DNA from 3 places in the Bradyrhizobium sp. 187 genome. Region 1 is predicted to be linked to each of the others. Evidence: predicted binding sites of a transcription regulator. Region 1 holds the regulator's gene; each other region holds the start of a gene.
The links. Region 1 encodes PhoB, which activates phosphate uptake and scavenging genes when phosphate is short. Its sites were predicted from a motif close to TGTCATNNANCTGTCAT; they were not measured.

Region 1 (9,871 bases):
TATTCCGCCTATGGCCTGAACGCGATCGACGTCGCAAAGATCTGCTTCCTCGCCGGCCTGACCTTCTGGCTCGGCAATGCCGCGGTGCTGGGCCTCGGCATCTCCTATCATCCGGAAGCCGCGGCCTCGATCGACATGCTTCCGCCCTGGCTGAACCGGATGCTGGCGATGATGATCATCGTCGGACTGGTCGCTTACGTGGTCTGGGTCTGGACCCAGCCGCGCATGGTCGGCCGCGGGCCCTGGACCGTGATGCTGCCGGGCGGCCCGCTGACGCTGCTCCAGATCGCGATCGGCATCATCGATCTCGGCTTCTGCGCGCTCGCGATGTACGTGCTGGTCCCTGACGAGCCCAATCTCGGTTTCGTGGTGGTCGCGGTGATCTTCGTCTCGGCCACGCTGCTCGGCTTTGCCAGCCATTCGCCCGGAGGCCTTGGCGTGTTCGACGCGGCGATGCTGGTCGGGCTCTGGCAGATGGACCGCGAGGAGCTGCTGGGCGGGATGCTGCTGTTCCGCGTCCTCTATTATCTGTCCCCTTTTGTCATATCTGTAATCTTGCTGACGTTTCGCGAAGTTATCATCGGCGCACGATCGAAGCGCCTGCAGCAGGCTGCGCTCAAGCTCGACCCCGGCCCCGCGCCTGAAGCCGCTTACGTGAGAAAGCGCAGCGACAGCGGCGCCTGACCGGCGCAAGGCCTTTTGGAGAAGCCCACCCCGATGGCGATCGACGCCCCAACTTCTCCCTCCTCCCCGCCCTGGTCCGACCGGCTGCGGCACTCGACCGTCATCCTGATCGCCGCCGCGCTCGCCCTATCCGTGGTGGTCTCGCTGGGGGAATTATCGGCGCTGCATGCGATTGCGGTGTTCCTCTGCATCGCGGCCGCAGCGCTGATCCCGTGGCGCCTGCACGATACCGCCGCCTCGCGCGAAGAGACCCGCCGCGTCAACCCGGTCGAGAGCGCGGCGGTCGCCGCAGTGGTCGCCGGCATGCCCGATCCCGCGGTGCTGCTCGACCGCGCCGGCCGCGTCATCCATCTCAACGCCGCAGCCGCCCAGCTCGCGCCGGCACTGCGCCGGAATGAGCTCGCCCAGTTCGCGCTGCGCTCGCCCGAGATCATCACGGCGCTGCGCGAGTCGATCGCGACCACCGAGCCGCGGCGCGCGACCTATCTCGACCATGTCCCGGTCGATCGCTGGATGGAGCTGACCATCACGCCGGTGCCGGTGCCGACCACCTTTGGCGGCGCCGACAAATGCATGCTGATGACCTTTCACGACCAGACGCCGCTGCGCCGGGTCGAGGAAATGCGGGCCGATTTCGTCGCCAATGCCAGCCACGAGCTGCGCACGCCGCTGGCCGCGCTGTCCGGCTTCATCGACACGCTCCAGGGCCAGGCCAAGGACGATCCCAAGGCGCGCGAGCGCTTCCTCGGCATCATGCACAACCAAGCCACCCGGATGGCGCGCCTGATCGACGATCTCTTGTCGCTGTCGCGGGTGGAGCTGTCGGCCCATGTGCGGCCCGACACCCTGGTCGACCTGCTGCCGATCATCTTGCAGGTCGCCGATGGGCTCGAGCCGCTGGCGCGGGAACGCCAGGTCGAGGTCGAGACCCAGCTGCCCGAGACCCCGGTGCTGATCGCGGGGGACCGCGAGGAGTTGCTCCGCCTGTTCGAGAATTTGATCGAGAACGCGCTCAAATACGGCGCCTCCGGTGGACGCATTATCGTGTCGCTGATATCAGGCGCGGCCCCTGATGGAACTCAGGAAATCCGGGTGCTGGTCCGGGATTTCGGCCCCGGCATCGCGCCGGAGCACCTGCCGCGGCTGACCGAGCGCTTCTACCGGGTCGATGTCGGCGACAGCCGCTCGCAGGGCGGCACCGGCCTGGGATTGTCGCTGGTGAAACATATTCTTAACCGTCATCGCGGCCGGCTTTTGATCGAAAGCGTGCCCAAACAGGGCGCCACTTTCACCGCCTGTTTTCCCCAGGGCAAGCCTGCGGCTCTGAGCTAAATTCCAGCGATTTCAGCTGCTTAACACTGTCATCCGACTGTCACCAAACCTTCGTAAAAGCTCAGCTGTCCGCTCCTAAAGGGGCGGCACGGGGAGCGCGATCGGGCGCGGATGGCGCTTCGCTCCCCTGTATGGAGACCAGCATGAATTTCCTCAAAACACTCGTCGCTGCTGGCATTGTCGCCGCATCGACGACGGCGGCCTTTGCTGCCGACATCACCGGAGCCGGCGCGACGTTCCCGTTCCCGATCTATTCCAAATGGGCCGACGCCTACAAGAAGGAGACCGGCAACGGTCTGAACTACCAGTCGATCGGCTCCGGCGGCGGCATTAAGCAGATCCAGGCCAAGACCGTGACCTTCGGCGCCAGCGATGCGCCGCTCAAGGCCGAGCAGCTCGAGAAGGACGGCCTCGTCCAGTGGCCGATGGTGATGGGTGCCATCGTGCCCGTCGTCAACATCGAGGGCGTGAAGCCCGGTGAACTGGTGTTCGACGGCGAGACGCTGGCCAGCATCTATCTCGGCAAGATCACCAAATGGGACGACGCCGCGATCAAGAAGCTCAACCCGAACGTGAAGCTGCCCTCGGAGGCCATCACCGTGGTCCGCCGTTCGGACGGTTCGGGCACCACCTTCAACTTCACCAACTACCTCGCCAAGGCCAGCGCGGATTGGAAGAGCAAGGTCGGTGAGGGTACCGCGGTCGAGTGGCCGGTCGGCGTCGGCGCCAAGGGCAATGAAGGCGTGTCCGGCAACATCAGCCAGACCAAGAACTCGATTGGCTATGTCGAGTACGCCTATGCCAAGCAGAACAAGCTGACCTACACCGGTCTCATCAACAAGGCCGGCAAGCCTGTGCAGCCCACCGTCGAAGCCTTCCAGGCGGCCGCCTCCAACGCCGACTGGGCCAAGGCTCCCGGCTACTACGTCATCCTGACCGACCAGCCCGGCGAGAAATCCTGGCCGATCACGGCGGCGACCTTCATCCTCATGCACAAGGACGCCACCGACAAGGCGGCCTCGCAGGAAGCCATCAAGTTCTTCCGCTGGGCCTTCAAGAGCGGCGGCAAGGCGGCTGAAGAGCTCGACTACATCCCGATGCCGGATCCGGTCGTTCAGCTGATCGAGAAGACCTGGGCTGCCGACATCAAGAGCTAGGTTCGCGACGCTCGTGCCCCGGATGCGCTGCGCTGCATCCGGGGCACGGACCAACAAAAAACGTATACTATTTGGTACAGGGGATCGGCGTGGCAGAGATGGCCGTTCAGAGCGATGTAATCGACGACGCCGGACCGTATGACCGCGCCAAGGCCTTGAGCGCGTTCAAGCTCGGCGACGTTACCTTCTACTGGATTACGCGGCTCTCCGCGATCTCGGTGCTTCTGATCCTCGGCGGCATCATCATTTCGCTGATCGTCGGCGCTTTCCCGGCGATGAAAGAATACGGCGTCTCCTTCCTGTGGACGCAGCGCTGGGCGCCCTCCGCAGATCCGCCGGTGCTCGGCGCGCTCGGGCCGATGTACGGCACGCTCGTCACCTCCTTCATCGCGATGCTGATCGCCATTCCCGTGGGTCTCGGCATTGCGATCTTCCTCACCGAGCTCTGCCCGCAATGGCTGCGCCGCCCGATCGGCATGGCAATCGAGCTGCTCGCCGGTATTCCCTCGATCATCTACGGCATGTGGGGCTTCTTCGTGTTGGGTCCGTTCCTGGCCAACACGTTCCAGCCCTTCATGATCAAGATCTTCGACGGCGTTCCCGTGCTGGGCGCGATCTTCGCAGGTCCCCCGTCCTATCTCAGCCTGTTCAATGCCGCGCTGATCCTTGCCATCATGGTGCTGCCCTTCATCACCTCGATCTCGGTCGACGTGTTCAAGACGGTGCCTCCGGTCCTGAAGGAAGCCGCCTACGGCGTCGGCTGCACCACATGGGAAGTCGTCCGCAGCGTGGTGATCCCCTACACCCGGGTCGGCGTCATCGGCGGCATCATGCTGGCGCTGGGCCGCGCGCTCGGCGAGACCATGGCGGTGACCTTCATCATCGGCAACTCGTTCCGGATCTCGTCATCGATCTTTGCGCCGGGCACCACGATCTCGGCGGCGATCGCATCCGAGTTCGCCGAGAGCGACGGCCTGCACCAATCCGGCCTGATCCTGCTCGGCCTCCTGCTGTTCGTTCTGACCTTCTTCGTGCTCGCAGCGGCGCGGCTGATGCTGATGCGGCTGGAAAAGAAGGCGGGGAATTAGCGCCATGAATCCGATCTATTCACGCCGACGCCGCAAGGACATCGTCGTCCGCGGGCTCTGCATCGCCGCAACCGCCTTCGGCGTCACCTGGCTCGCGCTGATCCTGATCACGCTGCTCTACAACGGGCTGGCGGGACTCAATGTCCAGCTGTTCACCGAGAACACGCCGCCACCGGGATCGAACGAGGGCGGTCTGCTCAACGCCATCGTCGGCTCGCTGATCATGACCGTGATCGGCGTCGGCATCGGCGCGCCGCTCGGTATGTTCGCCGGCACCTATCTCGCCGAATACGGCCGCAATGACCGGCTGACCTCGGTGATCCGCTTCATCAACGACATCCTGCTCTCGGCGCCCTCGATCATCATCGGCCTGTTCATCTACGGCGCCGTGGTGGTGCCGATGCGCGGCTTCTCGGCGATCGCAGGCTCGCTCGCCCTCGCGGTCATCGTGATCCCGGTGGTGCTGCGCACGACCGAGGACATGCTGCTGCTGGTGCCGAACGCGTTGCGCGAGGCGGCCTCGGCGCTCGGCCTGCCGCGTTCGCTGGTGATCAAGCGGATCGCTTATCGTGCTGCCCGATCGGGTCTCATCACCGGCGTGCTGCTCGCGACCGCTCGCGTCGCCGGTGAAACCGCGCCGCTGCTGTTCACCGCGCTATCGAACCAGTTCTTCAGCCTCGGCCTGAACAAGACGATGGCGAACCTGCCTGTGACCATCAACAACTTCGTGCAGAGCCCCTATGCCTATTGGAAGCAGTTGGCCTGGAGCGGGGCGCTGCTCATCACCCTGACCGTTCTTGCCCTTAATATTTTCGCGCGCATCCTTGGCGCCGAGAGGACCGCAAAATGAGTGATCTTTCCGTGTCGATGAGCGCGTCCGGTGGACTGCCGCACGCGGCGGTGCTGCCCGAGGCGCCCCCCAAGGTGACCGTGCGTAACCTGGACTTCTATTACGGCGAGCACCATGCGCTGAAGAACATCAACCTGACGCTCGGCGCCAACCGCGTTACGGCGTTCATCGGTCCGTCGGGCTGCGGCAAGTCGACCCTGCTGCGCATCTTCAACCGGATGTACGACCTCTATCCCGGCCAGCGCGCCACCGGTCAGCTCATGCTCGATCAGACCAACATTCTCGACCCCAGGCTGGACCTCAATTTGCTGCGCGCCCGCGTCGGCATGGTGTTCCAGAAGCCGACGCCGTTCCCGATGACGATCTACGAGAACATCGCGTTCGGCATCCGTCTCTATGAGAAGATCTCGAAGTCCGAGATGGACGGCCGCGTCGAGAAGGCGCTGCGCGGCGGCGCGCTGTGGAACGAGGTCAAGGACAAGCTCAACGCCTCCGGCCTGTCGCTCTCCGGCGGCCAGCAGCAGCGCCTCTGCATCGCCCGCACCGTCGCGGTGCGGCCCGAGGTGATCCTGTTCGACGAACCCTGTTCGGCGCTCGACCCGATCTCGACCGCCAAGGTCGAGGAGCTGATCCAGGAGCTGTCCGAGGATTACACGATCGCTATCGTCACCCACAACATGCAACAGGCGGCGCGCGTCTCCGACAAGACCGCCTTCATGTATCTCGGCGAGCTGATAGAGTTCGACGACACCAGCAAGATCTTCACGTCGCCGTCAGATCGGCGCACGCAGGATTACATCACCGGCCGGTTCGGCTAGGAGACGCGACATGGGTTCTGAACATACCGCAAAGGCTTTCGACACCGACCTCCAGGAACTCACTCGCCTGGTCGCCGAGATGGGCGGCATCGCCGAGCGCATGATCGTCGAGTCCGTCGACGCGCTGATCCGCCGCGACGTCCCGCTCGGCCAGCGCGTCGTCGCCATCGACACCGAGCTCGACGCGCTGCAGAAGCGCATCGAGGAGCGTGCGGTGCTCACCATCGCCCGCCGCCAGCCGATGGCGGTCGATCTGCGCGAGATCGTCGGCGCCATGCGCGTCGCGACCGATCTCGAGCGCATCGGCGACCTCGCCAAGAACATGGGCAAGCGCGTCGCGGCGCTGGAGACGGACTTCCATCCGCTCAAGCTGTTCCGCGGCCTCGAGCACATGACCGACCTCGTGCAGCAGCAGGTCAAGTCGGTGCTGGACGCCTATGCCGCGCATGATTTGCCGGCGGCGATGGCGGTGTGGAAGGGCGACGAGGAAGTCGACGCCATCTGCACCTCGCTGTTCCGCGAACTCCTCACCTACATGATGGAGGATCCGCGCAATATCTCGTTCTGCATCCATCTGATGTTCTGCGCCAAGAACATCGAGCGGATCGGCGACCACGCCACCAATATCGCCGAGACCGTGTTCTACATGATCGAGGGCCAGGCGATCACCGACAAGCGGCCGAAGGGCGACATGACGACCTTTGCCAACACGGTACCGAACACCTGAAGACTTAAGGAGCGACGACCCGATGGGCGCACGCATTATGGTGGTTGAGGACGAGGAAGCCCTGACCGAGCTTCTCCGCTACAACCTCGAAGGCGACGGCTATGACGTCGAGACGGTGATGCGCGGCGACGACGCCGACACCCGCCTCAAGGAGCACATCCCCGATCTGATCGTGCTCGACTGGATGCTGCCGGGCCTGTCAGGCATCGAATTGTGCCGGCGGCTTCGCACCCGTCCCGAGACCAAGCAGCTCCCGATCATCATGCTCACCGCGCGCGGCGAGGAGAGCGAGCGGGTGCGGGGTCTTGCGACCGGCGCCGACGATTACATCGTCAAGCCGTTCTCGGTGCCGGAGCTGCTGGCGCGCGTGAAAGGCCTGCTGCGGCGCGCGAGCCCGGAGCGCCTCGCCACCGTCCTTGCTTTTGGCGACATCGAGCTCGACCGTGACAAGCGCCGCGTGGCGCGCTCGGGCCGGCCGATCGATCTCGGTCCGACCGAATATCGCCTGCTGGAGTTCTTCCTGGAGCATCCGGGACGGGTGTTCTCGCGCGAGCAGCTGCTCGACAGCGTCTGGGGCCGCGACATCTATATCGACGAGCGCACCGTCGACGTGCATATCGGCCGCCTGCGCAAGCTGCTCAATCTCGGCCGCGAGCAGGACCCGATCCGCACCGTCCGCGGCGCCGGCTACGCGCTGGATGATCGCTTCGCGAAGGCGGAGCAGGTGTAGGGTTGCAGGCTTGTTTGTTGGCGAGCTGTCCCTGCATTCTCAGCCGTCGTCCCGGACAAGCGAGCGAAGCGAGCGCTGATCCGGGACCCATAACCACCGAACGTGGTTTGGCGAAGACTCGGAGTGACCCCTTCCGCACGATTATTGCGTGCTCGGAGTATGGGTCCCGGCCCCCCGTGCGCAATTGCGCACTAGGCCGGGACGACACTGAAATTGTTGAACTGTCTTCGCGTGACGACTAACGGGGACCCGGCTTTACCGGTGCGCGGCGCCGATCCGACGCGGGCTGGTACGCAACGCGCGAGTGCTGGGCGCAATAGGGCAGTCCGGACAGCGCCCTTCCACCGCAGAAGAAGAAGTCCGGGCTCGAGGGATCGCCGACCGGCCAGTGGCAGGTCGCCTCGTTCAATTCCAGCAGCGACAGCCGCTGGCTCATCGGCACCACGTTGTCGTAGGTGACCGGATCCGGCTCAGCCTCGACCTCGAAGGCCTGCGCCAGCGCGGTGTTGCCGCGCGAGATCGGGCGGCTCACCCGCATCATGTGCTGCGCGGGGCGCGCCTTGCGCGGCCGCGGCGCTGCCGATGATGGGCTCTTGGCGCGGCCCGAAAGGCCGAGCCTGTGCACTTTGCCGATCACGGCATTGCGGGTCACATTGCCGAGCTCCGCCGCGATCTGGCTGGCCGAAAGTCCGGCCTCCCAGAGCTTTTTCAGCTGCTCGACGCGATCATCGGACCAGGTCAAAACCGTCATTGCACCCTTTCCCTCGCTGCGCGCCAGCCATCCTGGGGCCTCGCAGCGAATGCCTAAGCCTTCAAAAACCCGTGCCGCCAGAATCCCTTAAGGCTCGCCGGGCGCGTCTTGAACGCCCGAACGTTTACGCCGGTACATAAGGACTTAAAGATCAGAACCACTGCACGAGATGTCGTATCTGACAATCCAAACGCTACAATATGGCGTGACTCCCGCGCAAGAGTCCGCCGACTCGCTTCCACATGTTCCGTGGCCAAATCCCGCAAAATCGGCACCGCAAGACTACGGATTCAGCGTTTCGCGAGGCTTTCCGGGCGGCATTGACACCCGTTTCACCAGGCCTAAGATAGTCGCACGTGCCGCCCTCAAGAGGCGGCACGTTTCGTTTTCCGGGCCGGTCGATGGTGCGTTGCGCAATGCACGCTCACTCCGTCCGCAACATTCAAGTGACCATCATGACTAACAGCGCAGCGCCGCATTTGCTCCCCGTTTTCGCCAGGTCCGACCTTGGTTTCGAGCGTGGCGAAGGCTGCTGGCTGATCGCGACCAATGGCGAGCGCTATCTCGATTTCACCTCCGGGGTGGCGGTGAATGCGCTCGGCCATGCCCATCCGGCGCTGGTCGCGGCGTTGCAGGAGCAGGCCACCAAGCTCTGGCACATGTCGAATCTGTTCCAGAGCCCGGACGGCGAAAAGCTCGCCGCGCGCCTGTGCAATGAAAGTTTCGCGGATTTCGTGTTCTTCTGCAATTCCGGCGCCGAAGCGCTGGAATGCGTGATCAAGGTCGTGCGCCGTTATCACGCCGCAAAGGGTCATCCCGACCGCTATCGCATGATCACCTTCGAAGGCGCCTTCCATGGCCGCACGCTGGCGACGCTGGCCGCAACGGGATCGGCAAAATATCTCGAAGGTTTCGGCCCTCCGATGGAGGGCTTCGACCAGGTTGCGCATGGCGATCTCGATGCCGTGAAAAAGGCAATCGGTCCGCAGACCGCCGGCATCCTGATCGAGCCGATCCAGGGCGAGGGCGGTGTGCGTTCGGCAACGCCCGCCTTCCTGAGGGCGTTGCGCCAGCTCTGCGACGAGAAGGGTCTGTTGCTCGCCTTCGACGAGGTGCAGACCGGCATGGGCCGCACCGGCGATCTGTTCGCGTACCGCCGCCTTGGCGTCGAACCCGACGTGATGTCGCTGGCCAAGGCGCTCGGCGGCGGCTTCCCGATCGGCGCCTGCCTTGCGACCGCCGAAGCGGCGTCCGGCATGACGCCGGGCTCGCACGGCTCGACCTTCGGGGGCAATCCGCTCGCGATCGCGGCTGCGAACGCCGTGCTCGACGTCATGCTCAAGCCCGGCTTCTTCGACCACGTGCAGAGGATGTCGCTGCTGCTCAAGCAGAAGCTCGCCTCCGTGATCGACCGTCACGGCGATGTCGTCAGCGAAGTGCGCGGCGAGGGCCTCCTGATCGGCATCAAGGCCGTGGTGCCCTCCGGCGATCTCGTTGCAGCCTTGCGCGACCAAAAGCTGCTCACCGTCGGTGCCGGCGACAATGTCGTGCGTTTCCTGCCGCCTTTGATCGTCACCGAAGCCGAGATCGAGGACAGCGTCGGGCGGCTCGAGCGCGCCTGCACCGCGTTGTCCGGCAACAAGCGGGCGGCAAGCTGATGAGCAAGTCGCCCGATAAAACACCGAAGCACTTCCTCGATATCAACGAGCTGCCGCTGTCGGAGCTCAAGCGCAT
Region 2 (9,871 bases), 3.9 Mb from region 1:
GATCGAGTGCTGCTTGCAGCACCTTCTCGAAGCCGGCGCGGTCCTTGCCGAACGGCTTGCTTTCGATCACCAGCGTCTTCACGCCGCTCGCTTTGGCCCTTTCCAGCCCCAGCGCATCGGCCTTGTTCGAGATGACGAGCGAAATCTCCGCCGGAAAATCCGGCGCGGCCGCGCCCTTGATCAGCGCAGCCATGTTGGAGCCACGGCCGGAAATCAGGATGGCGACGCGGCGTTTCATTACAGCGCCGGTCATTACAGCGCCAGGTCGAGATGGCCGTTATAGACGACGCGGTGCTCGCCCTCGGCCAGGATCACGCTACCGAGCTGTGCCACGGTCTCACCGGCGTCAGTGAAGATCTCCACGACCTCTTCGACCTTGTCCGGCTCGACAATCGCGATCATGCCGATCCCACAATTGAAGGTCCGCAGCATTTCGAGCTCGGCGATGCCGGCCTGCGCGGCCAGCCATTTGAACACCGGCAGCACTGGCAGGCGCGCCAGATCGATACCGACGCCGAGATGCTTCGGCAGCACGCGCGGAATGTTGTCGGTAAAGCCGCCGCCGGTGATGTGGGCAAGCCCCTTCACCGCGCCGGTCTCGCGGATCGCGCGCAGGCAGGATTTGACGTAGAGACGCGTCGGCGTCAGCAACGCGCCGCCCAGCGTCATGACGGGCGCAAACGGCGCCTGCGCCCCGAAGCCGAGGCCGGATTGTTCCACGATCTTGCGCACCAGCGAGAAACCGTTGGAGTGCACGCCCGACGAAGCGAGCCCGATCACGGCATCGCCGGCGGCGATGTCCTTGCGCGGCAAGAGCGTGCCCCGCTCCGCGGCGCCGACGGCAAAGCCGCCGAGGTCGTAGTCGCCGTCTTTGTAGAGGCCGGGCATCTCGGCCGTCTCGCCACCGATCAGGGCGCAGCCGGATTCGCGGCAGCCTTCGGCGACACCGGCGACGATCGACGCGGTCGCCTCCGGATCGAGCTTCCCGCAGGCAAAATAGTCGAGGAAGAACAGCGGCTCGGCGCCCTGCACCACGAGGTCGTTGACACTCATGGCGACGAGGTCGATGCCGATCCCGCCATGCAGGCCGGTCTCGATCGCGATCTTGACCTTGGTGCCGACGCCATCGGTCGCGGCCACCAGGATGGGATCCTTGAAACCGGCCGCCTTGAGATCGAACAGGCCGCCGAATCCGCCGATTTCGGCGTCGGCGCCGGGCCGTGCGGTGGCGCGCACCATCGGCTTGATCAGGTCGACCAAGCGGTTGCCCGCATCGATATCGACGCCTGAATCGGCGTAAGTGAGGCCGTTTTTGCGGTCGGTCATGCCCGATTTCCAGTGGGTTTGCGGCTGGTTACGTCGAATTCCGGGGACGCGCAATGGCTCGCATGGCGCGCCGCCGTATACTATGTAGAGATATCAACCGGTTCAGCCTCCAAAGGGCCGAATTCGAGGTCAGGCCGGGTGCCGGGAAGCGCCGTGTGAGTATACCGAACATCATTACTTTGGGCCGCATCATGCTGGTCCCGATCATCGTCTGGGCCATCGTGTCGAGCCAAATGGAGGTGGCGTTCGCCGTATTCCTGATCGCCGGTATCAGCGACGCGGTCGACGGCTTCCTTGCCAAGCGCTTCAACATGACGAGCGAGCTCGGCGCCTTGCTCGACCCGCTCGCCGACAAGGCGCTGCTGGTCTCGATCTACATGGCGCTCGGCATCTGGGGCGCGATTCCGCGCTGGATCGTCATCCTGGTGGTCTCGCGCGACATCATGATCGTCGCCGCCGTGATCATATCGTGGCTGTTCGACCGACCTGTGGAGATGAAGCCCTCAAAGGTATCCAAGCTCAACACTGTGGCCCAAGTGGCGTTCGCGGCGCTGGTGCTGGCCGCCCTCGCCTTCGGCTTCAAACCCGGTCCTTATGATATAATCCTGATGGGCCTCGTCACGGTCTTCACGCTCTCCTCCGTGTCGCTCTATCTTGTCGAATGGTTGCGGCACATGAGCACGATCGAGGCCAAGTGAGTTGGGAGCGGCCCCGTAAAAGGCCAACTCCCGCTCGATTAGGTCGCATCTCGTCAAACGAAGCCGGCACGCCGGCACGGAGCAAAGCAAGCGTGCCAAGCCGCGTTCATCCCCGACAGTTGGCGTTTTCGCTTCCGCATGCGGAGAGCCTGAGCCGGGACAATTTCCTCGAAGGCCCCGTCAACGCCGCCGGTCTTGCCCTCATCGACGCCTGGCCGGAATGGCCGAACCGAATCATGTGGCTGGCCGGCCCGGAAGGAAGCGGCAAGAGCCATCTCGCCGCGATCTGGGCCGAGGCTTCAGGCGCCCGCTCGACCACGGCCAATGGGCTGACCGCCGAGGCCGTCCCGGCTGCGCTCGCCACCGGCGCGCTGGTGGTCGAGGATCCCAAAGCCAGGGAATTCGACGAGCGCGCCCTGTTCCATCTGATGAATCTGGCCCGCGAGGACGGCGCCTACGTCCTCTTCACCGGACGCGAGGTGCCCGCGTCTCTCGAGATCGAGCTCGCCGACCTGCGCTCGCGGCTCCGCGCCGTCCCCGTTGTCTCGCTGCTGCCGCCCGACGACCAGCTCTTCCGCGGCCTGATCGTCAAGTTCTGCGCCGACCGCCAGCTCGCGGTGGACGAGAGCGTGGTCAGCTACCTCGCCACTCGCCTGGAGCGGTCCTCGGCCGCCGCCCGACGGGCTGTGGACCTGCTGGACAGCGAGGCCTTGCGCCTCGGCCGCCCCGTCACCCGGGCCCTGGCGGCCGAGCTGCTCCGGGATGTCTGACCAAGGCGGGTTGACGCGGCCGGGCGGCGGAACATCAATGTCATCGAAACGTCATCGCTCTAACACATGCTCCCGCGGGTTTTGCGCGTAAGTCGCAAATTGGGGCGAACTGGATGGACCGACTTCTGATGGATTCTGCGCAAGCTGTTGAAGTTAAAGAAAAAGCCCCGGAAGCCGAAGGCCCGCCGGCGATCGCATCGAGCCCCGAGCGGTTCATCAATCGCGAGCTTTCCTGGCTGCACTTCAACCGCCGCGTCCTGGAGGAATCGGTCAATCCCAGCCACCCCATGCTGGAGAGGGTGCGATTCCTGTCGATTTCAGCGAATAACCTCGACGAGTTCTTCATGGTCCGCGTCGCCGGCATCAAGGCCCAGGTGCGCGAGGGTATTGCTGAGCGCAGCCCCGACGGTCTGACCCCGTCCGAGCAGCTCGCGCTCATCAACCGGACCGTCTCGCAGCTTGCCTCCGACCAGCAGGCAATCTGGCGCGACCTGCGCGGCACGCTCGCCGACGAGGGTATCGTGCTGGTCGAGGGCAAGGAGGTCACCAAGGCGGAACGAACCTGGGTCGAGGACTACTTCCTCAGCAACGTGTTCCCGCTGCTGACGCCGCTCGCGATCGACCCGGCCCACCCCTTCCCGTTCATTCCGAGCCTCGGCTTCACCATCGCGCTCCAGCTCACGCGCGCCGCCGACGGCAAGCAGATGAACGCGCTGATCCGCATGCCCGGCAAGATCGACCGCTTCATCCGTCTGCCGGCTGACGGCAAGGTCGTCCGGCTGATCTCGCTGGAGCAGGCCACCGCGCTGTTCATCAACCGCCTGTTCCCCGGCTACAATCTTCACGGCCAGGGCGCCTTCCGCGTCCTCCGCGACTCCGAACTCGAAATCGAGGAAGAGGCCGAGGATCTCGTCCGCCTGTTCGAGACCGCGCTGAAGCGCCGCCGCCGCGGTTCGGTGATCCGACTCGAGATCGACGCCAAGATGCCGGAGCAGCTGCGCAGTTTCGTGCAGCACGCGCTGTCGACCGCCGACGACGAGGTGTTCCTGGTCGATGGCGTGCTCGCCATGAACGAGCTCTCGCAGCTCACCCGCCTTGACCGGCCCGATCTCGAATTCACCCCTTACGTGCCGCGCCATCCCGAGCGCGTGCGCGAGCAAGGCGGCGACATCTTCGCTGCGATCCGGCAGAAGGACCTCGTCGTCCATCACCCCTACGAATCCTTCGACGTCGTGGTGCAGTTTCTCCAGCAGGCGACGCGCGACCCCGACGTCGTCGCCATCAAGCAGACGCTCTACCGCACCTCCAGCAACTCGCCGATCGTGCGCGCGCTCGTGGAAGCCGCCGAAGCCGGCAAATCCGTCACCGCGCTGATCGAGCTGAAGGCCCGCTTCGACGAGGAGGCCAACATCCGCTGGGCGCGCGACCTCGAACGCGCCGGCGTGCAGGTCGTCTACGGCTTCCTCGAACTGAAGACCCACGCGAAACTCTCGATGGTGGTGCGGCGCGAGGGCGGCAGCCTCACGACCTACGTCCACACCGGCACCGGCAATTACCACCCGGTGACCGCGCGCATCTACACCGACCTCTCCTACTTCACCTCGGAGCCGACCATCGGCCGCGACGCCGCGCGCGTGTTCAACTTCATCACCGGCTACGCTGCGCCGAGCGATCTGGAAAAGATGGCGGTGTCTCCGCTGACCTTGCGCAAGCGCATCATCGAGCACATCCAGGGCGAGACCGCGCATGCGCGGCACGGCCGGCCTGCTGCGATCTGGATGAAAATGAACGCGCTGGTCGACCCCGACATCATCGACGCGCTCTACGAGGCCTCACAGGCCGGCGTGCAGGTCGAACTCGTGGTGCGCGGTATCTGCTGCCTGCGTCCCGGCATTCCCGGCTTGTCGGAGAACATCCGCGTCAAGTCGATCATCGGACGATTCCTCGAACACGGCCGAATTTACTGCTTCGGCATGGGCCAGGGCCTGCCGAGCGCGAAAGCGGCTGTGTATATCTCCTCAGCCGACATGATGCCGCGCAACCTCGACCGCCGCGTCGAGGTGCTGTGTCCGCTGCAGAATCCCACGGTGCATCAGCAGGTTCTCGAACAGATCATGGTCGCGAATCTCAAGGACAATGAACAGAGCTGGCAATTGTTGCCGGACGGGTCCTCAACGCGTATGAAGACCGCGAAGGGCGAGGAGCCTTTCAACGTCCACAACTACTTCATGACAAATCCGAGTCTGTCTGGCCGTGGTAAGTCGCTCAAGGAATCCTCGCCGCGCCGCCTCACGCGCCGTAATGAACGTCATCAATCCTGATCCGGGATCGTCGACGTGAAGCGGCCGCGCAAGCGCGGCTCGAGCGTCGCGGTCATCGACATCGGCTCCAACTCGGTCCGTCTCGTCGTCTACGAGGGACTGACGCGGAGCCTCATTCCCATCTTCAACGAGAAGACGCTGTGCGGCCTCGGGCGCGAAGTGCAGAGCACGGGACTGCTTGCGCCCGACGCCGTCGACAAGGCGCTGACCTCGCTCAAGCGCTTCCATGCGCTGTGCCGGGTCATGCAGGTCGGGCGGGTGTTTGCGATTGCGACCGCCGCCTGCCGTGATGCCTCCAACGGCGCCGACTTCATCGCGAAAGCCGAGCGCATCTGCGCGGTGAAGATCGAGATCCTGTCGGGCCCGCGCGAGGCGCGGCTGTCGGCGCTTGGCGTGATCTCCGGCATCCATCATCCTGACGGCATCGTCGGCGACCTCGGCGGCGGCTCGCTCGAACTGATCGACGTGCGCAAAAACACCGTGCGCAGCGGCGTGACGCTGCCGCTCGGCGGCCTCGCGCTGCAGGACCTCGCGCATAAATCCCTGAAACGCGCCGACCGCATCGTGCGCGAAGCGCTCGATGGGGTGCCGCAGCTCAAGGCGGGGAGCAGCCGCAGCTTCTACGCGGTCGGCGGCACCTGGCGCGCGCTTGCGCGCATCCACATCATCCAGAGCGGCTATCCGCTGCAGGTGATGCACGGCTATTCGATTTCGGCGGCCGAGGCGCTCGATTTCTCGCGTCGTCTCCGCCGGCTTGCGGCCGCCGGCATGCTCGCCGACATCGAGATCGTCGCCGATGCCCGGCGTCCGCTCCTCACCTATGCGGCGCTGGTGCTCGAGCACATCATCCGGGTGGCGAAGCCGAAGACCATCGTGTTCTCGACCTTCGGCGTGCGCGAGGGCCTGCTGCACGAGAAGCTGCCGGAGTCCGAGCGCAACAAGGACGGACTGATCTGCGCGGCCGAGGAGCTGAACCAGCTGCTGTCGCGTTCGGCAAAGCACGCCCGCGAGCTGATCGCCTGGACCGACCGCCTCGCGCGCGTGGTGAAGCTGCGCGAGACCGAAGAAGACCGCCGCCTGCGCCACGCCGCGTGCCTGCTGTCCGACATCGGGTGGCGCGTGCATCCCGACCATCGCGGCGAGCAGACGCTGAGCCTCGTCGTCAACGGTAATTTCGGCGCGATCACCCACACCGAGCGCGCCTTCGTCGGGTTGTCCGTGTTCTATCGCTATGCGGGCCTCAGCGAGGAGAACCAGCCGCCGGTCGCCATGCAGGAGCTGCTGACGCCGGCGCAGCTCGAACGCGCCCGCCTGCTGGGCGCGGCCTTCCGCGTCGCACATCTGATCTCGGCGGCGCGTCCGGGCGTCTTGCCCGCGACGCATTTCCGCAGCATGGGCCGCAAGCTGTTGCTGGTGTTCGAGCACCGCCTCGGCGATCTCGTCGCGGATCGAGTCGGCAGCCGCTTCCGCGCGCTCGCCCGCCTGATCAACCGCGCCGGCTCGATCGTCCGACGCTAGCGCTTTTCCCAAGAGATCATGCTCAAAAGATAGATCTACTCCGCCGAGGCCTTGACGTGGCGTTCGGAGGACTCGAGCGCGGCCGCGCTCATGCTGCGGCGGCGCCAGATGGAGCCGACGACCAGCACGACAACGACGCCGAGAGCTGCGCAGAGATAGTCGCCGCCTCCGCCGCCATGGGCGAATTGCGGCGGGATGCGCAAGGCGCCGAGCATGTTGTCGAGCGAAGCGCCGAACGGACCGTCGAACAGCGCATGCAGCCTCGGCGCGATGCCGGGATCGGTCGCGATCACTTCGCCCGCGATCCAGCCGAGCAGCGCCGCGCCGGCCCACACCAGAACCGGCAGCTTTGCGAGCAGCGCCATGATCAGCGCCGCGCCGGCGACGATCAAGGGCACGCTGATGGCAAGACCGAGCACCAGCAAGGGCACGCTGCCATTGGCGGCCGCGGCCACCGCAATGACGTTGTCCAGGCTCATGACGATGTCGGCAACGACGACGATCTGCACGGCCTGCCACAGATGCGACGCCGACTCGACGCCGTCCTCGTCCTCTTGCTCCGGCACCAGCAGCTTGGCCGCAATCACGATCAGCGCGAGGCCGCCCACCAGCTTGAGGTACGGCAACTCCATCAGGCTCGCGACGATGCCCGTGAAGATGATCCGCAGCAGCACCGCGGCGCCCGCACCGAGGATCATGCCCCACAGCCGATGCCGCGGCTTGAGGCCGCGACAGGCAAGCGCGATCACCAGCGCATTGTCGCCGGACAAGAGGATGTTGATCCAGATGATCTTGCCGACCGCGACCCAAAAGGTCGGTTCGGCCATCTCAACGCGGAACTGGGTGAAGAATGCCCCGATCGTAGCGGGATCGAAGATCTGCCAGAGCCAGTTCACACTACGTCCTTTCGCCGCGTCTCGTTACCTTATCGGCTGACGGATCAGCCGACGATCTCGTTGCCCGAGAAGAACTGCGCGATCTCGATCGCGGCGGTCTCCGGCGCATCCGAGCCGTGCGCGGAGTTCTCGCCGATCGACTTTGCGTAGAGCTTGCGGATGGTGCCGTCAGCCGCCTTGGACGGATCGGTCGCGCCCATCACGTCGCGATACTTGGCGACGGCACCCTCGCCTTCCAGCACCTGGACGACCACGGGGCCCGACGTCATGAACTCCACGAGCTCACCGAAGAAGGGGCGCGCCTTGTGGACCGCATAGAAGGTCTCGGCCTGTTCCTTGGTCATGCGGATACGCTTCTGCGCGACGATGCGCAGGCCCGCCTTCTCGATCACGGCGTTAACCGCACCGGTGAGATTGCGCGCGGTGGCGTCGGGCTTGATGATCGAGAAGGTGCGTTCGATGGCCATGATGTTGTCCTTGAAGAGAAACAGTGGTTCGGAGTTGCCGGGCTTATATCGGCGCCTTCGCGATACGGCAAGCGACCGCCCAAACGGGCTCGCGGGGGCTTCGCCGCAGGCCGAGGGCGAGTGTTCACCTGAACCGATACTTGTAGATGGCGGCGATCTGGGCGTCCGAAGGTCGGCGTCGGGCTTAGGGCCGCTTTCGACCCCATGACGTTGAGTGCTGACCTCTCGTGTCTCGATTCGCGGACGAAACGGGAATCAGGTGTTCACCCCTTCGTGCGAACGCTCCATGGCACGCTTGTAGGCGTCGCGGCCGGTGGTGCGGGCGAAATAGGCCTGTTCGGCGTCGCCGAGGGTGATCCCGCAGTTCCGTTGGCCCAGGTTCAGGGCGTAGGTCACCGAGATGTCGGCTGCTGTGAAAGCCTCGCCGGCAAGGTAGGACGAGTCGGCAAGCCGTTGGCTGACAAGCTTTAGCCGCTTCTGGAACGACTGCAGGCACCAGGTCGCGCCCCAGTTCTCCCGTTCGGCGTCGGGCGCGATGAAGCGGCTGACGACGACGGGCATCATCAGGGTCGCGAGACCGGCTTCGCCCAGATGCAGAAATTGCTGGTAGGCGGGGAACGTGGGATCCTGCGGCGCGGGCGCCAGCGGCGTCGGCCCGTAGCGGGCCATCAGGTACTCCATGATCGCGATCGACTCGACCATGACGACGTCGCCGTCCTGGATCGCGGGGATGTAGTCAGCGGGGTTGACCGCCAGGAACTCGGGGTCCTGCTTGGCGGCCAGCATGTCCACCTGCCGCACGCGGTAGGGAAGGCCCATCTCCTCCAGCACCCATACGACCCGGATCGATCGCGAGGTCTGTCCGCCCCAAACGGTGATCACGCGAAGGCCCCTTCCTGGTGTGACTGAGGATCGACCATGGCAGACTCTATATGACCGTAGCACTCAAGGCAGACGCGAAGCTTAGCTTCAGCGTGGTCTCCTTCCCATCCATTGCGGACGCGTGGTGGGTCCCCCTTTCAGGGTTGGAAGTCCAACGTGGATTACAATGATTTCACCCAGATGAACCCATTCTGAAGGCCACGTCAGGGTTTGGTTCAGCCTCGCTCGGATAACCTCGGGTCCATCGAAACCAAAGCCTCTTTCAGAGGCAGACCGTTTCGGCGGCCTTTCCATCGACGCGATAGCCCCGCGCCAACAGATTTGAGGAGATCACCATGTTGAGGAAACTTTCCCTCGCCGCCGTCGCCGCGGTTGCGCTTGGTGCCGCGCTGGCGCCGACCTCCGCCTCCGCGCACTGGCATGGTGGCGGCGGCGGCTGGCACGGCGGCGGTGGCTGGCACAACGGCCACGGCTGGGGTGGACCGCGCTTCTATGCTCCCGTCTCCTACGGCTATGGCGGCTGCTATGTGCGCCGGCTGGTCCCGACCCCCTGGGGACCCCGCTGGCGGATGATCAACCGCTGCTTCTGAGCCCGACAGCACCTTTCCAAAGATACCTGAGCCCCCAAGGTACCTTCCAGGCGAAGCCCCGGCGTCCCCCGGCGCCGGGGCTTTGTATTCGGAGAGGATATTGCGCGGCTTCACACAATTTTTGCTAGAATGCCGCGCAATCGCCGCGAGTGGCGAAACCATTTGGGGGCCAAGGACTTGGTACTGTGTCGCTTCTTTGAGAACACGGAACTCTGCGATGGTTAGCCTTTTCGCCGACGATAGCGAGCAAATCGACCGGCGCACCAGCCGCTCGATCCGCGATGCGGTGGGCGAACGGCTCCAGCAGAGCCTGCGGCCCGAAGCCAGGCTGCCGACGCACCTCGAGCAACTCCTCAATGAGCTGAAGCAGCGCGAGCGCGATTCGCACTGAGTTGACAAGCAC
Region 3 (9,871 bases), 390 kb from region 1:
AAAGACCGGTGCGCAGCGGATTGGTCATGACGTCGGACAGGACGATTTCGGAGCCTTCGACGATCAGCGCAGCAACGATAGGGAACGCCGCCGACGAGGGATCGGCGGGCACGACGACATTGGCGCCATGCAGCTCCGGCTGCCCCACGAGCGTGATACGGCGGCCGTGCTGACCTTCTTGCACTGAGGTGATCTCGGCGCCGAAATGCTTGAGCATCAGTTCGGTGTGGTCGCGACTGGCCTCGGTCTCGATGACGGTCGTGGCGCCCGGCGCGGCCAGGCCCGCGAGCAGCACGGCGGATTTGATCTGGGCCGAGGCCACAGGCGTCTTGTAGGTGATCGGCAGCGGATCGCGCGCACCCTGGACGGTCAGCGGCAGACGGCCGCCCGCGCCGCCGGAGACGACCTTCGCGCCCATCTTTTCCAGGGGATCCAGGATCCGGCGCATGGGCCGGCTGCGCAGTGAGGCATCGCCGTCGAAAACCGCGGAGATCGGACAGCCGGCGACGGCGCCCATGACGAGCCGGCAGCCGGTGCCGGAGTTGCCGAAATCCAGCGGCGCTTTGGGCTCCGCGAAGCCTGCGACACCCACGCCGTTCACCTTCCAGGCGAAATCTCCGGTACGCTCGACCCCGGCGCCGAGCGCCTGCATGGATTTGGCGGTGTTAAGGACGTCCTCGCCCTCCAGGAGGCCCGAAATCCGCGTCTCTCCGACCGCGAGCGCGCCGAGGATGAGGGCACGGTGGGAGATCGACTTGTCTCCGGGCACCCTTACTTTCCCGGTCAGGGGACCGCTGGCGCGCGACTGGAGCGGCGTCGGCTTGTCGGAATCGGTCAAGTTTGTGTCCTTGGGTAGGCCCGAAACGTCCCTGTGGGACTCGCGGGGCAGGTACCACATGGTCTCCCCGCCGTCACGGGCATGTCGTTCTCCCGCAATGCGCTATTGACAGCGGGCCGCCAACTAGCCAAGTGAAGCACCGCTTTTCAGACATTTCCAGGATTCCTCTGCCGTGGCCAAGTCCGAACTCGGAACTAAACGTATTTGCCCGACCACGGGCAAAAAGTTCTATGACCTCAACAAGAATCCGGTGATCTCGCCCTATACCGGTGAAGTCGTGCCGATCGCGCCCATCGCGCCGGCTCGCGCACCCCGCGGTGCCGAAGCCCGTCACGCAGCCGCTGCCGCCGACGCCACGCCAGAGCCGGCGGAGGTCGAGGAGGTCTCGCTCGAGGAGGCCGATGCCGAGGAGAACACCGGCAAGGTCAAGGCCGTCGTGCCCGAATCCGAGGACGACATCGAAGTCGATGAAACTATCGAGGACGATGACGACGATGATTCGACCTTTATCGCCGACGACGAAGAAGGCGATGAGGACGTCACCGACATCATTGGTGATGTCGGCGGTGACGAAGAGACTTGAGATAATTCCAGAACTGTGGTTCTGGGTCTTTCCCGACGCGTCGCCCAAGGCGCGTCGGACGGTTAAGGGGCCATAGCTCAGCTGGGAGAGCGCTTGCATGGCATGCAAGAGGTCGGCGGTTCGATCCCGCCTGGCTCCACCACGCTTCGCCCTTCGGGCTACGCGTGGCGCAGCCGCGCGGAGCTCGAAGGGCGAAGCGTGGTGTCCGGCGAAGCCCGAAGGGCGAAGACGGACTGGTGAGACTCCCACGCAGCGGCTGCCCGGGCGATAATCGTCAATGTGGTACGTCTACATCCTCCGCAGCATCGAATTTCCCGAGCAGGAATACGTTGGGGCTACGGAAGATCTGAAGCGCCGGTTTCCAGAGCACAATGCTGGCAAATCCACCCACACTGCCAAGTTCAAGCCTTGGAAGCTGATCTGGTACTGCGCCTTCCCTGACAAGCACAAAGCGCTCGCTTTTGAAGCCTACCTGAAGTCTCACTCCGGCCGAGCCTTCACAAAGAAGCGGCTGTCCTAAGAGCGCACCTCTAACCCTACTCCCCGATCACCGCATTCAACCGATCGCGCAACGCCACAATCTCGTCCTTCATCGCGACAAGCTCCGAGACCGAGCAGTCCGATGCCGCCAGAATCGATTGCGGCACGGCCCGCGCCTTGTCCTTCAAGGCCTGGCCCTGCGGCGTCAACGCGATCAGCACCTGACGCTCGTCCTCGCTCGAGCGCGTGCGCTTGACGAGGTGGGCCGCCTCGAGCCGCTTGAGCAGCGGTGTCAGCGTGCCCGAATCCAGGTGCAGCTTTTCGCCGATGCTCTTGACCGGCACGTCGTCGCGCTCCCACAGCACCAGCATCACCAGATATTGCGGATAGGTCAGGCCGAGCCGGTCCAGCAGCGGCTTGTAGACGCGGTTGAACGCATGCGCGGCGGAATAGACCGCGAAGCAGATCTGGTTGTCGAGGCGCAGCGGCGCGTCCGCTGCCGAATGTTTCCGGGGCATCGAGAATCTCACAGGACTTGCTCCATTCTGGGGCCGGCCGTCGCTACATTCAATTGCGAACAATTAAATGTGAGACGCTATAATTTCAATTGCGCGCAATCTAATTGCCTGCGATAAAGATGGCGCCCCCACCCCGAAAACACAGGGAGACAAAAATGTCAGTGAACGTCCTCTACAAGACCAGCGCAAAGGCCACCGGCGGCCGCGACGGCCATGCCGCGACCCTCGACGGCGCGCTCGACGTCAAGCTCACCACGCCGAAGGAGCTCGGCGGCGGAGGCGGCGCCGGCAACAATCCCGAGCAGCTGTTTGCTGCGGGCTATGCCGCCTGCTTCATCGGCGCGATGAAGTTCGTGTCCTCGCAGGGCGGCCCCAAGGTTCCGGCCGACGCCTCCGTGACCTCGACCGTCGGCATCGGCCCGCGCGCGGCCGGCGGCTTCGGTCTCGACATCGACCTTGCCGTCTCGCTGCCGGGCCTCGCCCGCGCGGAAGCCGAGGCGCTGGTCGAGAAGGCGCACCAGGTGTGCCCGTATTCCAACGCGACGCGCGGCAATGTCGACGTCCGTCTGACGGTCGTCTGATCGGTTAGCTGAAGCGGCTGGCCCGAGATACCCCTCGGGCCGGCCGCCTCCCTTGATTTGCCATCCCGCGGGATTGCGGCGAGCGGCCTGCATGACGCCCTACGCGCGAAGCCATTGCCGGCTCGGACGAACCTCGTTAGGCCTGTGATCAATACCGACACAGGGGACGCGAAGGCATGACTGAAGCCGCCAGTTCTGGAGCTGCCATGGGTGCAATGAGCGGCCTGCGCGTCATCGATCTGACGCGCGTGCTCGGCGGCCCCTATTGCACCCAGATCCTCGCCGACCATGGCGCCGACGTGATCAAGGTCGAGCCGCCCGCAGGCGACGAGGTACGCGACTGGGGCCCTCCCTTCCACGAGGAAGACGCGGCCTATTTCATCGGCATCAACCGCAACAAGCGCTCGATCGGCCTCGACCTCGCCTCCGAGGGCGGCCGGACCGTGCTGCTCAAGATGCTGGAGAGCGCCGACGTCCTGATCGAGAACTTCAAGCCGGGCACGCTGGAGAAATGGGGCATCGGCAACGAGGTGTTACGCGAGAAATTTCCGCGCCTCGTGCATTGCCGGATCTGCGGCTTCGGCGCCGACGGCCCGCGCGGCGGCAATCCCGGCTATGACGCCATCATCCAGGCCATGACCGGCATGATCGCGGCGACCGGCTCGCCCGAGAGCGGACCGATGCGGATCGGCGTGCCGCTGGTCGACATCGGCACCGGCCTCTATGCGGCGATCGGCATCTTGATGGCGCTGTCGGAGCGGCAGCGCTCGGGCCAGGGCCAGTTCCTGGAGACCACGCTGTACGAGACCGGTCTCGCCATCATGCATCCGCACACCGCGAATTATTTCATGCATGGCAAGCCGCCGTCGCTCACCGGCAACGAGCATCCCAACCTCGTGCCCTATGCGATCTTCCCGACCAAGACCGACGACATCTTCATCGGCGTCGGCAATGACGGCACCTTCCGCAAGCTCGCCAAGGAGATCGGCAAGCCCGAGCTCGGCACCGATCCGCGCTTTGCGCGCAACAAGGATCGCATCGGCAATCGCGAGGCGCTGCGGGCCGAGCTTGCCGCCGTGTTCAGCCAGCACGAGGCCGAGCCGCTGTGCAATCGCCTGCTCGCCGCGGGCCTGCCCGCCGGCCCCGTGCAGAAGATCGACCAGGCATTGACCAACCCGCACACGATCGCGCGCGGCGATATTATCGAGAAGGATTGGTACAAGGGCGTGGCGTCGCCGATCCGGCTCGACCGCAGCAAGCCGAGCCTGCGGCGCCTGCCGCCGAAATTCAGCGAGCACGCCGCCGAGGTCCTGGGCGAATTCGGCTACTCCAGGTCCGAGATCGACGCGATGGTCGAGCAGGGCACTGTCTGCGGCCCCGAGCGCAAGCGCTAGCGCCCTCGCCTTCCACATCCCACGGCAATGCCGCAGTGCGGTGCGGGCGCTCTGTGCACCGCGAACGGAGGACGCTGCGCGCGCGGCATTCGCCTATTTGACGGCTTCCCTTTTCCAGCGCTTGCCGCTTTCGTTTCGGCCGCTTACACAGTCATGTGAACGTCATATGGCGCTGCTAGCGCAAGCGATCATTTTTGACGGCCCAAGGGAGGTTTACTTGATGGCTCTTCGACATTTTGGAGCGGCTGCCGCTATTGCACTCACGGTTGGACTATCGGCCTCGCCGGCCTTGGCCGTGACCGAAATCCAGTGGTGGCACGCGATGACCGGCGCCAACAACGACGTCATCGTCAAGCTCGCCACCGACTTCAACGCGTCGCAGAGCGACTACAAGGTGATCCCGACCTACAAGGGCAACTATCCCGATACGATGAACGCCGGCATCGCGGCGTTCCGCGCCGGCAACGCCCCGCACATCATGCAGGTGTTCGAAGTCGGCACCGCGACCATGATGGCCGCGACCGGCGCCGTGAAGCCCGTCTACAAGCTGATGGCCGACGCCGGCGAGAAGTTCGACCCCAAGATCTACCTGCCCGCCATCACCGGTTATTATTCGACGTCGAAGGGCGAGATGCTGTCCTTCCCTTTCAACTCGTCCTCGACCGTGATGTGGGTGAACCTCGACGAGCTGAAGAAGGCGAACGTAGAGATCCCGAAGACCTGGCCCGAAACGTTCGAGGCCGCCAAGAAGCTGAAGGCTGCCGGTCATGACACCTGCGGCTTCTCGGGCTCCTGGATCACGTGGGTCAATCTCGAGCAGCTCTCGGCGTGGCACAACGTGCCGCTCGCCAGCAAGGCCAACGGCCTCGACGGCTTCGACACCGTGCTCGAGTTCAACGGACCGCTTCAGGTCAAGCATCTCGAAACCCTGGTCGAGCTGCAGAAGACCAAGACCTATGACTACGCCGGCCGCACCAACACCGGCGAAGGCCGCTTCACTTCGGGCGAGTGCCCGATCTACCTGACCTCGTCGGCCTTCTTCGGCAACGTCAAGGCGCAGGCCAAGTTCAACTTCACCGCCGTGCCGATGCCGTATTATCCCGACGTCAAGGGCGCACCGCAGAACTCGATCATCGGCGGCGCTTCGCTGTGGGTGATGGGCGGCAAGTCGGCCGAGGAATACAAGGGCGTCGCGAAATTCCTGACCTTCCTCTCCGACACCGATCGCCAGGTCTACATCCACAAGGCCTCCGGCTACCTGCCGATCACCAAGGCGGCCTACGCCAAGGCGAAGGAAGAAGGCTTCTACAAGGATCAGCCCTATCTCGAGACCCCGCTGCTCGAGCTGACCAACAAGGAGCCGACCGAGAATTCGCGCGGTCTGCGCCTCGGCAACATGGTGCAGCTGCGTGACGTCTGGTCGGAAGAGATTGAGCAAGCGCTGGCCGGCAAGAAGAGCGCCAAGCAGGCGCTCGATGCCGCCGTCGAGCGCGGCAACACGATGCTGCGGCAGTTCGAAAAGACCGCCGTCAAGTGAGGCAATGAGCGGCAGGCCGCGACCCGGCCTGCCGCTCTGCTGGCATCATGCAAAAGCAAGCCATCTTCCAGTCAAGACTGTTACCGTACGCGCTGGTTGCGCCGCAGCTCGCGATCGTCCTGATTTTCTTCTATTGGCCGGCCCTGCAGGCGGTGATCCAGTCCTTCCTGCTCCAGGATGCGTTCGGTCTGTCGACCACCTTTGTCTGGTTCGAGAATTACGTCGAGCTGTTCAAGGACGCAGCCTATTTCGAGGCGATCGTCCGGACCTTCTTGTTCTCGTTCGCCATCGCCGTCTCGTCGCTGTCCTTTGCGCTGCTGCTCGCCGTGATGGCGGACAAGCCGCTGCGTGGCTCGATGCTCTACCGCACGCTCCTGATCTGGCCCTATGCGGTGGCACCGCCCGTGGTCGGCGTGCTCTGGATCTTCATGCTGCATCCCTCGCTCGGCGTGCTCTCGCGCTATCTGCGCAATATGGGCGTCGACTGGAATCCGCTGCTCGACGGCGACCAGGCCGCGGCGCTGATCATCCTCGCCGCCGCGTGGAAGCAGATCTCCTATAATTTCCTGTTCTTCCTCGCCGGCCTGCAAGCGATCCCAAAGAGCGTGTTCGAGGCCGCCGCGATCGACGGCGCCCGTCCGATGCGGCGGTTCTGGACCGTGACCTTCCCGTTGCTGTCGCCGACCATCTTCTTCCTGCTGGTGGTCAACATCGTCTACGCCTTCTTCGACACGTTCGGCATCATCGACACGATGACCCGCGGCGGCCCCGGAACGTCGACGGTCACGCTGGTCTACAAGGTCTATTCCGACGGCCTGCTCGGCGGCAATCTCGGCAGCTCGGCGGCGCAGTCGGTGATCCTGATGGTCATGGTCATCGTGCTCACCGGAATCCAGTTCCGGTTCGTCGAACGCAAGGTGACCTACTGATGGTCGAGGAAGAGGGCTTCCGGCGCAACATCGCCCACATCATCCTCTGGATCGGGATCGCGGTCGTCGCCTTCCCCGTCTACATCGCGTTCGTCGCCTCGACCCAGGACAACGCGCTGATCGCCAACGGGCAAATGTCGCTGCTGCCGGGCGGCCATTTCTTCGAGGTCTACTACCAGACCATTTTCGTCGGCACGAGCGGATCGACCCGCGAGCCCGTCGGCAACATGATGCTGAACTCGCTGGTGATGGCGCTGCTGATCGCGGTCGGCAAGATCGCGATCTCGATCATCTCGGCCTACGCGATCGTCTATTTCCGCTTTCCCTTCCGGATGCCGATCTTCTGGATCATCTTCATCACGCTGATGCTGCCGGTCGAGGTGCGCATCTATCCGACCTACAAGATCGTCGCCGATCTGCACATGCTCGACAGCTATGCGGGCCTGTCACTGCCGCTGATCGCCTCCGCCACCGCGACGCTGCTGTTTCGCCAGTTCTTCATGACGGTGCCGGACGAGCTGCTGGAGGCCTCGCGCATCGACGGCGCCGGTCCCCTGCGCTTCTTCTGGGATACGCTGCTGCCGCTGTCGCGCACCAACATGGCGGCGCTGTTCGTGATCCTCTTCATCCTCGGCTGGAATCAATATCTCTGGCCGCTGCTGATCACCACCCGCGACGACATGCAGACCATCCAGGTCGGCATCCGCAAGATGATCACCACCACCGACGCGCTGACCGAATGGCCGATCGTGATGGCGACGGCCGTGCTCGCGATGCTGCCGCCGGTGTTCGTCGTCGTCGTGATGCAGAAACTGTTCGTGCGCGGACTCGTGGAGACGGAAAAGTAAATCCCATGGCTAACGTCACCCTGCGCAACGTCCGCAAAACCTATCCCGGCGGCTTCGAGGCCATCAAGGGCGTCAACGTCGATGTCGGCGACGGCCAGTTCTGCGTGCTGGTCGGGCCCTCCGGCTGCGGCAAGTCGACATTGCTGCGCATGGTCGCAGGCCTCGAAACCGTCACCGGCGGCGAGATCGACATCGGCGGCCGCATCGTCAACCAGATCGAGCCCGCCGACCGCGACATCGCGATGGTGTTCCAGAACTACGCGCTCTATCCGCATATGAGCGTCTTCAACAACATGGCTTACGGCCTGCGCAACCGCGGCATGAAGGAGGCCGAGGTCAAGACCCGCGTCGACGAAGCCGCCCGCGTGCTCGAGCTCACCTCGATGCTGGAGCGCAAGCCGCGCCAGCTCTCCGGCGGCCAGCGCCAGCGCGTCGCCATGGGCCGCGCCATCGTGCGCCAGCCGAAGGTGTTTCTGTTCGACGAGCCGCTCTCCAATCTTGACGCCAAACTCCGCATCGCGATGCGGGTCGAGATCCGCAAATTGCAGCGCCGGCTCAACACCACGTCGATCTACGTCACCCACGACCAGCTCGAGGCGATGACGCTCGCCGACATTCTCGTGGTGATGAATGGCGGCCAGGTCGAGCAGGTCGGCAATCCCTTGGCGATCTACGAGAAGCCGGCGACGACTTTCGTCGCCTCCTTCATCGGCGCGCCACCGATGAATCTGATGTCGATTCGCGCCGACGAGATCAAGTCGCAGCTCGGCAGCACCGACGCCGGCATCCTCGGCATTCGCCCGGAGGATTTCGTCATCACCGACCAGAGCCCGGCCGGCGGCGTCGCCCTTCCGCTCACCGTGGAAGCGATCGAGCGCGTCGGCGCTGAAACCTTCGTTTACGGCACGCGGGCTCAGGACGAGCAGCGCATCGCCGCCAACCCCGGCGAACTGCCGCCCGGCGAGGTCATCGTCCGCATTCCCGGCTCAGAGGCGCCTCCGATCGGCGAGAAGATCCGCGTCGCAGCAATGCGCCAAAAGCTGCATCTGTTCAGCGGCGATGGGCGGACGCGGATCGAGGCCTGATCGGGTTCCGCTGGGCCGTCGATTAAAAAACGCGAAAACAACCCCATGCACAGTAGAAGGGGGTTTGTTTTTGTTGAGAAAAATCACACCGCAATTTCGTCGGGCCGGCTTGTGGCAGGCGTTTCGCGCCATGGCGACAAGTCAGCTTTTGCGGGTGAGCTGCCAGTCCACAGCCCCGGCTACGTCCTTGAACCCACACGCGGATATGCCCATATTGCTGATCAAGGGGTGCCTGTACGGGCCCTGATGCACCAAAGTCGCTTCGAGAGGACTTTGTAAACTATGTCTCGTGTTCCCATGCTTTCCAGTCCCTTCCTTCTGGGCTTCGACGAGATCGAGCGCGTGCTCGATCGGGTTGTCAAAGGCGCCGACGGTTACCCTCCCTACAATATCGAGAGGTGCGACCGGTCGGAGGGCCAGCCCGAGCGTCTGCGGATCACGCTGGCGGTCGCCGGATTCACCCGCGACCAACTCGATGTAACCATTGAGGAAAACCAGCTCGTCATTCGCGGGCGGCAGCAGGACGACAAGACCCGGCAATACATCCATCGCGGCATCGCCGCGCGCCACTTCCAGCGCACTTTCGTGCTGGCGGAGGGGATGCTGGTGCTGGGTGCGGATCTGAAGAACGGATTGCTGGCGATCGATCTTGCCCGGCCGGAACCGGAGAGGATCGTTAAGACAATCGCTATCAATGAGCACGAATAATGGAACGAGTAGCGGACTCGACCGCTTAGTTTCGAGAGAGGAGTCGAGACCATGAGTGAAGGTCACGTTGCGTTCGAATACGAAGCCAAGAACGTCTCGCCGGAAACGCTGGCAACCCTCGGCGAAGGCCATATCGCCTATGTGAAGCAGATCCGCTCTGAGGATGTGCCGGGCCTGTTTCCCGAAGCGCCGAAGATCGCGCCGGGCCTCAAGCTCTTCGCGCTCCACGCCGCCGACGGCACGCCGATCATGCTGACCGACAGCCGCGAAGCCGCAATCGCCAACGCCTGGAGCAACGAGCTGCAAGCGGTGAGCGTGCACTGAGCACGCGCGCGTCGCACGAATAGGGTTTCAAGCGGGCATGCCTTCG

Region 2: a site for PhoB is predicted at 2,833-2,849, ahead of IVB19_RS15970 (RNA degradosome polyphosphate kinase). Genes of this name have one in related genera too.
Region 3: a site for PhoB is predicted at 4,544-4,560, ahead of ugpB (sn-glycerol-3-phosphate ABC transporter substrate-binding protein UgpB). Genes of this name have one in related genera too.

What each region holds. Positions count from the first base shown of each region.
Region 1 is NZ_CP064693.1:7,234,362-7,244,232, reverse strand. It holds gene IVB19_RS34900 (putative bifunctional lysylphosphatidylglycerol flippase/synthetase) at 1-684, shown strand, start outside; gene IVB19_RS34895 (ATP-binding protein) at 718-2,016, shown strand; gene pstS (phosphate ABC transporter substrate-binding protein PstS) at 2,160-3,173, shown strand; gene pstC (phosphate ABC transporter permease subunit PstC) at 3,272-4,261, shown strand; gene pstA (phosphate ABC transporter permease PstA) at 4,266-5,111, shown strand; gene pstB (phosphate ABC transporter ATP-binding protein PstB) at 5,108-5,929, shown strand; gene phoU (phosphate signaling complex protein PhoU) at 5,940-6,656, shown strand; gene phoB (phosphate regulon transcriptional regulator PhoB) at 6,679-7,386, shown strand; gene IVB19_RS34860 (GcrA family cell cycle regulator) at 7,625-8,137, opposite strand; gene IVB19_RS34855 (aspartate aminotransferase family protein) at 8,593-9,795, shown strand; gene argF (ornithine carbamoyltransferase) at 9,795-9,871, shown strand, end outside.
Region 2 is NZ_CP064693.1:3,367,138-3,377,008, reverse strand. It holds gene purN (phosphoribosylglycinamide formyltransferase) at 1-238, opposite strand, end outside; gene purM (phosphoribosylformylglycinamidine cyclo-ligase) at 253-1,326, opposite strand; gene IVB19_RS15980 (CDP-alcohol phosphatidyltransferase family protein) at 1,482-2,024, shown strand; gene IVB19_RS15975 (P-loop NTPase family protein) at 2,117-2,794, shown strand; gene IVB19_RS15970 (RNA degradosome polyphosphate kinase) at 2,923-5,115, shown strand; gene ppx (exopolyphosphatase) at 5,131-6,633, shown strand; gene IVB19_RS15960 (TerC family protein) at 6,669-7,529, opposite strand; gene ndk (nucleoside-diphosphate kinase) at 7,574-7,996, opposite strand; gene IVB19_RS15950 (glutathione S-transferase family protein) at 8,252-8,878, opposite strand; gene IVB19_RS15945 (hypothetical protein) at 9,214-9,468, shown strand; gene IVB19_RS15940 (hypothetical protein) at 9,686-9,859, shown strand.
Region 3 is NZ_CP064693.1:7,627,228-7,637,098, forward strand. It holds gene aroA (3-phosphoshikimate 1-carboxyvinyltransferase) at 1-898, opposite strand, end outside; gene IVB19_RS36585 (TIGR02300 family protein) at 1,011-1,421, shown strand; tRNA gene IVB19_RS36590 (tRNA-Ala) at 1,488-1,563, shown strand; gene IVB19_RS36595 (GIY-YIG nuclease family protein) at 1,699-1,941, shown strand; gene IVB19_RS36600 (MarR family winged helix-turn-helix transcriptional regulator) at 1,958-2,419, opposite strand; gene IVB19_RS36605 (organic hydroperoxide resistance protein) at 2,575-3,000, shown strand; gene IVB19_RS36610 (CaiB/BaiF CoA transferase family protein) at 3,177-4,394, shown strand; gene ugpB (sn-glycerol-3-phosphate ABC transporter substrate-binding protein UgpB) at 4,615-5,931, shown strand; gene ugpA (sn-glycerol-3-phosphate ABC transporter permease UgpA) at 5,979-6,860, shown strand; gene ugpE (sn-glycerol-3-phosphate ABC transporter permease UgpE) at 6,860-7,708, shown strand; gene IVB19_RS36630 (sn-glycerol-3-phosphate import ATP-binding protein UgpC) at 7,714-8,793, shown strand; gene IVB19_RS36635 (Hsp20 family protein) at 9,076-9,501, shown strand; gene IVB19_RS36640 (BQ00720 family protein) at 9,553-9,825, shown strand.